Regions from separate parts of the Metabacillus litoralis genome, predicted to be linked through region 2. Evidence: a T-box and tRNA genes for the amino acid it is inferred to sense, from the RefSeq annotation. Region 2 holds a T-box; the other holds one or more tRNA genes.
The links. The T-box of region 2 lies ahead of tyrS (tyrosine--tRNA ligase). A T-box ahead of a tRNA ligase gene usually reads a tRNA of that ligase, here a tRNA-Tyr.
Positions count from the first base shown of each region.

Region 1: it encodes a tRNA-Tyr, which carries the amino acid that the T-box ahead of tyrS (tyrosine--tRNA ligase) is inferred to sense. The anticodon was not compared.

Region 1 covers NZ_CP033043.1:4,335,521-4,339,721, forward strand. The annotation lists rRNA gene D9842_RS21205 (23S ribosomal RNA) at 1-1,228, shown strand, start outside; rRNA gene rrf (5S ribosomal RNA) at 1,478-1,593, shown strand; tRNA gene D9842_RS21215 (tRNA-Asn) at 1,604-1,678, shown strand; tRNA gene D9842_RS21220 (tRNA-Thr) at 1,681-1,753, shown strand; tRNA gene D9842_RS21225 (tRNA-Glu) at 1,772-1,846, shown strand; tRNA gene D9842_RS21230 (tRNA-Val) at 1,909-1,984, shown strand; tRNA gene D9842_RS21235 (tRNA-Thr) at 2,020-2,092, shown strand; tRNA gene D9842_RS21240 (tRNA-Tyr) at 2,104-2,187, shown strand; tRNA gene D9842_RS21245 (tRNA-Gln) at 2,448-2,522, shown strand; tRNA gene D9842_RS21250 (tRNA-Lys) at 2,526-2,598, shown strand; tRNA gene D9842_RS21255 (tRNA-Gly) at 2,605-2,679, shown strand; tRNA gene D9842_RS21260 (tRNA-Ala) at 2,691-2,766, shown strand; gene sigW (RNA polymerase sigma factor SigW) at 3,020-3,583, shown strand; gene D9842_RS21270 (anti-sigma factor family protein) at 3,597-4,201, shown strand, end outside.
Region 2 covers NZ_CP033043.1:5,166,484-5,170,684, forward strand. The annotation lists gene D9842_RS25305 (APC family permease) at 1-140, shown strand, start outside; gene D9842_RS25310 (DUF3156 family protein) at 168-713, shown strand; gene D9842_RS25315 (MarR family winged helix-turn-helix transcriptional regulator) at 903-1,415, shown strand; T-box leader at 1,427-1,651, shown strand; gene tyrS (tyrosine--tRNA ligase) at 1,699-2,943, shown strand; gene D9842_RS25325 (ABC transporter substrate-binding protein) at 3,121-4,201, shown strand, end outside.

The sequences.
Region 1 (4,201 bases), 830 kb from region 2:
CTCTCGTTAAGGAACTCGGCAAAATGACCCCGTAACTTCGGGAGAAGGGGTGCTTTTTAGGGTGAATAGCCCGGAAAAGCCGCAGTGAATAGGCCCAGGCGACTGTTTAGCAAAAACACAGGTCTCTGCGAAGCCGCAAGGCGAAGTATAGGGGCTGACGCCTGCCCGGTGCTGGAAGGTTAAGGGGAGAGGTTAGCGCAAGCGAAGCTTTGAACCGAAGCCCCAGTAAACGGCGGCCGTAACTATAACGGTCCTAAGGTAGCGAAATTCCTTGTCGGGTAAGTTCCGACCCGCACGAAAGGCGTAACGATCTGGGCACTGTCTCAACGAGAGACTCGGTGAAATTATAGTACCTGTGAAGATGCAGGTTACCCGCGACAGGACGGAAAGACCCCGTGGAGCTTTACTGTAGCCTGATATTGAATTTTGGTACAGCTTGTACAGGATAGGTAGGAGCCTGAGAAGCCGGAGCGCTAGCTTCGGTGGAGGCGTCGGTGGGATACTACCCTGGCTGTATTGAAATTCTAACCCACAGCCCTGATCGGGCTGGGAGACAGTGTCAGGTGGGCAGTTTGACTGGGGCGGTCGCCTCCTAAAATGTAACGGAGGCGCCCAAAGGTTCCCTCAGAATGGTTGGAAATCATTCGTAGAGTGTAAAGGCACAAGGGAGCTTGACTGCGAGACCTACAAGTCGAGCAGGGACGAAAGTCGGGCTTAGTGATCCGGTGGTTCCGCATGGAAGGGCCATCGCTCAACGGATAAAAGCTACCCCGGGGATAACAGGCTTATCTCCCCCAAGAGTCCACATCGACGGGGAGGTTTGGCACCTCGATGTCGGCTCATCGCATCCTGGGGCTGTAGTCGGTCCCAAGGGTTGGGCTGTTCGCCCATTAAAGCGGTACGCGAGCTGGGTTCAGAACGTCGTGAGACAGTTCGGTCCCTATCCGTCGTGGGCGTAGGAAATTTGAGAGGAGCTGTCCTTAGTACGAGAGGACCGGGATGGACGCACCGCTGGTGTACCAGTTGTCTTGCCAAAGGCATAGCTGGGTAGCTATGTGCGGAAGGGATAAGTGCTGAAAGCATCTAAGCATGAAGCCCCCCTCAAGATGAGATTTCCCATCACATTAGTGAGTAAGATCCCTGAAAGATGATCAGGTTGATAGGTCAGAGGTGGAAGCGCGGTGACGTGTGGAGCTGACTGATACTAATCGATCGAGGACTTAACCTAAATAGAAATGCGGAAGAAGCCCGTTCAAATCCATAGGGAATTGGAGCGATCGAAAGGAAGTCGTTCTTTGACTTCTTTGAGAGAGTGAAATTACCGTAGGATTTGGCTTCTGGAGCTGGACAAAGTAAGAACATAAACTCAGTAGAGTGAATTGAATTGTGAATCGTTATCTAGTTTTGAAGGAATATAAAAGTGAAAAAAACACTTGAAATCTTCTTCTAATTTAGTATAATAGTTTTTGTCACATTGTCTGGTAATGATGGCGAAGAGGTCACACCCGTTCCCATGCCGAACACGGAAGTTAAGCTCTTCAGCGCCGATGGTAGTTGGGGGTTTCCCCCTGTGAGAGTAGGACGTTGCCAGGCTTTGGATTGTTCCGCAGTAGCTCAGTGGTAGAGCTATCGGCTGTTAACCGATCGGTCGCAGGTTCGAGTCCTGCCTGCGGAGCCATTGCTTCCATAGCTCAGTTGGTAGAGCACTTCCATGGTAAGGAAGAGGTCACCGGTTCGAGCCCGGTTGGAAGCTTAGATGAAAAGTAAATAAGGCCCATTGGTCAAGCGGTTAAGACACCGCCCTTTCACGGCGGTAACACGGGTTCGAATCCCGTATGGGTCACCATAGTTTTTTCGCGCTAGCGAAAATAACTTACCTTAATGAAAGTCATAAATTAGTATTATTTCGGAGGATTAGCTCAGCTGGGAGAGCACCTGCCTTACAAGCAGGGGGTCGGCGGTTCGATCCCGTCATCCTCCACCATGTTTTTTTGCGCTAGCAAAAATAACTTACCATATGCCGGTGTAGCTCAATTGGTAGAGCAACTGACTTGTAATCAGTAGGTTGGGGGTTCAAGTCCTCTCGCCGGCACTCTTACAAACGGAGGGGTAGCGAAGTGGCTAAACGCGGCGGACTGTAAATCCGCTCCTTAGGGTTCGGCAGTTCGAATCTGCCCCCCTCCACCATTTATAAACAATAAAACAGGTACGTTGAGAAGTTTTATCATAAAAATTGTTTAGTGGATTGTGAATAGTTTCACTAATGAGTGGGTATACTGAAATTAAAGTAATAAAAACTAAAGTTCAGTATGGAACGACAGATATAAAAGGTATAAAGAATACCTAGTAGTCGACGATATTTTCTGTCAGAAATATCACAAAACATCCTCTTACGTTGAGGATTCATGAAGAAGTTTCGAAGAAGCTTATTCATGAAGGTTAATCAATGGGCTATAGCCAAGCGGTAAGGCATCGCACTTTGACTGCGACATGCGTTGGTTCGAATCCAGCTAGCCCAGCCATTAGAGCCATTAGCTCAGTTGGTAGAGCATCTGACTTTTAATCAGAGGGTCGAAGGTTCGAGTCCTTCATGGCTCATTATTTGCGGAAGTAGTTCAGTGGTAGAACACCACCTTGCCAAGGTGGGGGTCGCGGGTTCGAATCCCGTCTTCCGCTCCATACGGCACCATGGGGCCTTAGCTCAGCTGGGAGAGCGCCTGCTTTGCACGCAGGAGGTCAGCGGTTCGATCCCGCTAGGCTCCACCATAAATTTAATAATAATAACTTTGATACATAAAACGATAAACACTGTTTATCGTTTTTTTAATGTATTAAAAGCTGGTGCAAACAATTTAAATATGAGAAATGCCGAAAAAGTATATCTAAATAGCAAAAAACTAGAAACTTTTCTCCTTTCATTCTCCAAAATTTGTTAAAATAATGATTGTGAAAAAAAATGAAACCTTAGTGGTTTCTAATTCGTATAAAAAGAGACCCGCAGAGTGCGGAGGTATGATAAATGGAGACAATAGTAAAAAAACGAATAAAACAGGTGAAAAAAGGTGATCAAAATGCTTTTGCTGAGATTGTCGATTTGTACAAGGATAAAATCTATCAACTTTGTTACAGGATGCTAGGAAATGCGCATGAAGCAGAGGATATTGCCCAGGAAGCCTTTATAAGAGCATATGTAAATATTCACACATATGATATGAATAAAAAGTTTTCTACATGGTTATACCGTATTGCAACGAATCTTTCTATAGACCGTATTCGTAAAAAAAAGCCAGATTATTATCTGGATGCTGAGGTTTCCGGAACAGATGGTTTAAATATGTATTCACAAGTAGCTGCCGATGTAACACTACCCGAAGAGGAACTTGAAACATTGGAATTGCAAGAGACCATTCAAAAGGAAATATTAAAACTTCCGGATAAGTATAGAACTGTAATTGTCTTAAAGTATATAGATGAGCTTTCTCTTATAGAAATAAGCGAAATCCTGAATATACCTGTTGGAACCGTTAAAACTCGTATACATCGAGGTAGAGAGGCTTTAAGAAAACAATTAAGGCACTTATGATGAGGTGATGATAATGAGCTGTTCTTCAGAATATGTTCAACTATTGCATAAATATTTGGATCTTGAATTAACACCAAGTGAGGAAAAAATGGTTAAGGACCATCTTCATACATGTGAGTCTTGTTATCAGCACTTTCATGAACTTGAAAAGGCTGTTGCTCTAGTCAAAAGCACATCACATATTGAAGCTCCTCTTAACTTTACTGAAGCTGTTATGAATAATCTTCCGCGAGAAAAAAGAACTGTTTCATGGAATCGTTGGTTAAAAAGTCACCCACTATTAACGGCAGCATCTCTTTTTATTGTTTTGATGACTGGGAGCTTGCTTTCTGCATGGAATGAAGATCAACATTTTAGTGTATCGAAACAAAGTAATTTAGTTGTTGAAAATAGTAAAGTTATCGTTCCTAAAGATGAAGTTGTTAAAGGTGATGTAATTGTTAAAAATGGAACATTAACGATTGAGGGTACAGTTGATGGAGATGTGACAGTTATAAATGGAGAGCAATTCATGGCTTCTGCTGGTCAAGTAACTGGAGAAATTGAGGAAGTTGATGAAATGTTTGAATGGTTATGGTATCACATGAAATCTGTTTCTAAAGAAGTCGTAGAGGTATT
Region 2 (4,201 bases):
GAATTTGCATATATGCTTTCCTTTGGCTTAAATTTAAAAATCAACCTCTATTTCAACCCGTTGCTTTATCTGAGAAACGAATTATGATGGATCTCGAAGAAGACAAAGAAGATTATATTCCAGCAAGAAAGGCAGAATAACAAAGAAAATAAGGTGGTTGATCATTAATGAAGTTCTTCGGAGGGATACATGAACGAGCACATAAGTATTTTCTTATGACAGTAAAAATGTTTCAGCTAAAATCAACTAAAGAAAGTGATTTTGAGTATCATAGTGAAGAGGCTAATGATTCAACATGGCGTTTCAAGTTTCTGATAAACAGGAATTTTATATCAAGAGTATATAAACTATCAGTCTCTTACGAAATATCTGAGTCTTCTGATAATATTTTCCCGGAAACAATCTCATGGAATTTTCTGAAAAAAGAATGGCAGCCAAAAGGACAGAGCACCTCATATTGTCAATTGTTAAATCAGCATAAACAACTTAAGAAAATTGTCCAGGCAGTTGATTATGAATCGATAGAGATTGGGCAAGTTGGTGGAAAATATCAAATTACAATGGTTCCTATTCCTGGCTCCTATGTTTTTATCTTGCTTCCTCCGTTACAATATTTTGTTAAAATGAAAAATGAAGAGATGATAAAAATAAAAGAGCTAGCGTACAAGGTTCAAGAGACGATAATAGATTATCAGAAAAAGACAGCAGGTTAAGTCTTGCTTTAGCTACCTCCTAATCCATATACCTAAACAACTAACCACCACATTTAACATTTTGTTAAAAATCCTTGGATCATTCCAGTTGGGTTTATGGCAATTAATTATACATTGTCATTTAACCTTTTTTTTGATAAAATCGTTTCATAGCTAACGATTAAATTAATAATCAAGAAGGTGTTTGACATTCATATAAATAATGAAGATGGAGAATTGCTTCCTGAAGAGGTTGATACAATTAGTCAACTAACGAAACTACCATTGAATTCACTCAATTTAGATGCAATTGCTGTTGTGACAAATATATATCGGGTAGCTCAGGGGTTAAGAAATAAAATGGAACAAGAAGTTCTTTCTGAATACGGACTATCTTGGACTTCATTTTCGATTCTATATGATTTATGGATTGGTGGCTCTCTTGAAACAAAAAAACTAGCTGAATCAGCGGGAGTTTCAAAAGCGACAATAAGTAATATCACAAACACATTAGAGAAAAAGGACCTTTGTTATCGAAAAGTTGATCACAGAGATCGAAGAAATACCTTTGTTTTACTCACTGATAAGGGAAAGCAAGTCATTGAGGAGCTCTATCCCCGTTTTCATTCGGGAGAGGTTGATATTGTTTCGAGTCTTGATGTAACAGAGAAAAAAATACTGGCTACGTTACTAAGAAGAGTCATTAGGGAAAATGAATTTTAAAAGTGAATAGTCAATAAGTGATGAGAGGAAACATGAGTAGCAGTTATCTCCCTGTTTGCAGAGAGTCGATGGTTGGTGTGAATCGACACATAGATAACGCGAATTACAGTCCTTGAGCTTTTCTTTGTTACAACAATAGCAAAGAACGGACGATCCGTTAATTCGTTGAGTGGAAGAATATTATTATTCTTCAATAAGGGTGGTACCGCGTGAAATAGTCTAACCACGTCCCTTTTTAGGGATGTGGTTTTTTTGTTTACAAAAAAAATAGGAGGAAATCATGATGAGTGAATCAAATAAGAAGTTAACTGAAGAACAATTACAAGAAGTAAAGAGGCAGCTTACTATATACTCTCAAGGCGTACAAGAAATTATTCCAACTGAAGAGCTAGAAGCAAAAATAGCAAAATCAGTATATGAAAATCGCCCACTTAAGATAAAACTAGGATTGGACCCTTCAGCACCGGATGTTCATCTTGGTCATACGGTTGTTCTTAACAAGATGAGACAGTTCCAAGAAAATGGTCATGTTATTCAGCTAATTATTGGTGACTTTACTGGAAAAATAGGTGACCCGACAGGAAAGTCAGTAGCAAGAAAACAGCTAACAGATGAAGAAGTAAAACATAATGCTAAAACATACTTTGAGCAGTTTGCAAAAGTGATTGATATGGACAAAGTTGAATTACACTATAACTCTAAATGGTTATCTCAGCTTAATTTTGAAGATGTTATCCAACTAGCAGGAAAAATAACAGTAGCCAGGCTTTTAGAAAGAGATGATTTTGAGGAAAGAATCGCTTTTAATAAGCCGATTTCTCTTCACGAATTCTTCTACCCATTAATGCAAGGCTACGATTCAGTGATGTTGGAATGTGATATTGAGTTAGGTGGAACAGACCAGCATTTTAATATTCTAATGGGCAGACATTTCCAAGAAAAGTACGGAAAAGAAAAGCAAGTTGCATTATTAATACCGTTATTAGAAGGTCTTGATGGTGTGGAGAAAATGTCTAAATCGAAGAAGAATTACATTGGAATTGATGAAAGTCCTCAAGAAATGTACGGAAAAGCAATGTCAATTCCAGATGAATTGATGAGTAAATACTTTGAATTAGTAACTGATTTTACACCAGATAAAGTAAAAACAATAAAAGGAGATTTAAAAAGTGACATACTTCATCCTAGAGATGCAAAAATGTTACTTGCTAAAACGATTGTGAGAATGTACCACGGAAAAGCTGAAGCAGAAAAGGCAGAGGAACATTTTGTTACTGTTTTTCAGAAAGGAACAATGCCTGATGAAATTCCTGTTGTAACTTGGAAGGGACAGGATGAGCTATCGATTTTAGATCTAGTTGTTAAGTTAGAACTACTAAGTTCAAAGAGTGAAGTACGAAGAATGATTAACAATAATGGTATTAAATTAAATGGAGAAAAGGTAGAAGATCCACAAATGGAAGTTTTAATCACAGACGAATTAGTTGTTCAGGTGGGGAAACGTAAATTTATTAAGATAAAGAAGTAACTTTCGAAATCTAGTAATTGGCTGTATAGCAAAAAGTTCGAATTTCCTCAAGTTTAGAGATTCGAGCTTTTTTATTTTTGTGGAAAAGGTTTATTATGATGATACATAGGGCTACAAAGAGCAATTTGGTGTATGCTTAAGTTAATTCTATTAAAGCACTGTAAAGGAAGTTTTTTAATGAACAACGGAATTCAAATTCTCACAATGAGATTATTATATAAAAATAGGGAGGAGAAAGAAGGGATGCTAAGGTGGCGGATCGTAACATCTCCAATACTAGTCTTGATGATGATCATTAGTTTACTTTTATCAGGTTGTAAAGGAGAGGAATCCCAATCCAATGAAAAAGCAACGGAAAAGGTGAAGATTACTTTTTGGGATGATAATGCTGGTCCACAGCGAACACCCCTTTGGAATGAATTAATTAGAAAGTTTGAACAAGAAAATCCCACAATTGATGTAGAGTATGTTGGTTTACCTAAAGATTATGCTAAGTCAAAGTTTGACGCAGCGATTGCCGCTGAAGATATGCCTGATATAGCTAGTGTCTATACCAGTTGGCTTCCTGAGTTTTCTCATCGCGATGCATTATTACCCTTGGATTCCTTTTTTGAGAATTGGAGTGAAAAGGACCAAATAAACAAAGAAGCGATCATGTTTAATAGGAGAATTGTAAAGGATCATAAGTTATATGGAATTCCATATACACAAAATCTCGATATTCTTTGGATTCGGTCAGATTGGTTTAGAGAAGCTAATTTAAAGATTCCCCAAACATGGGAGGAATTCTTCCTGGCTGTTGAGACATTAACAGATAAATCAAGTGGACGGTATGGTTTTACAATTCGGGGAGGTGCAGGTGGGTCATTTCAACTACAAAGGATGATGTATGCCTATTCAGGAATTGAGGATTATTTTAAGGATGGGAAAAGCACGATTAATGATCCAAAGCATGTTCAGTTTTTAAAAAGATATTTTGGTTTGTACCAAAAGTTTACTCCGAAGAGTGATATTACAAATGATTATAAGGCAATGCTTGCTAATTTTGATATGGGAGTCTCCGCTATGGTCCAGCATAATATTGGCTCTTTTGCTGAGCATCATGAAGGATTAAATACTGATCAATTTCAGGCTGTCCCTTTACCGAAGTCAATTAACGGTCCTTATGTGGCTGAAGCGGGCAATACAATCGGGATAAGTATATTTAAAGAAACAAAGCATCCAGATGAGGCATGGAAATTTGTTCAGTTCGTTAATT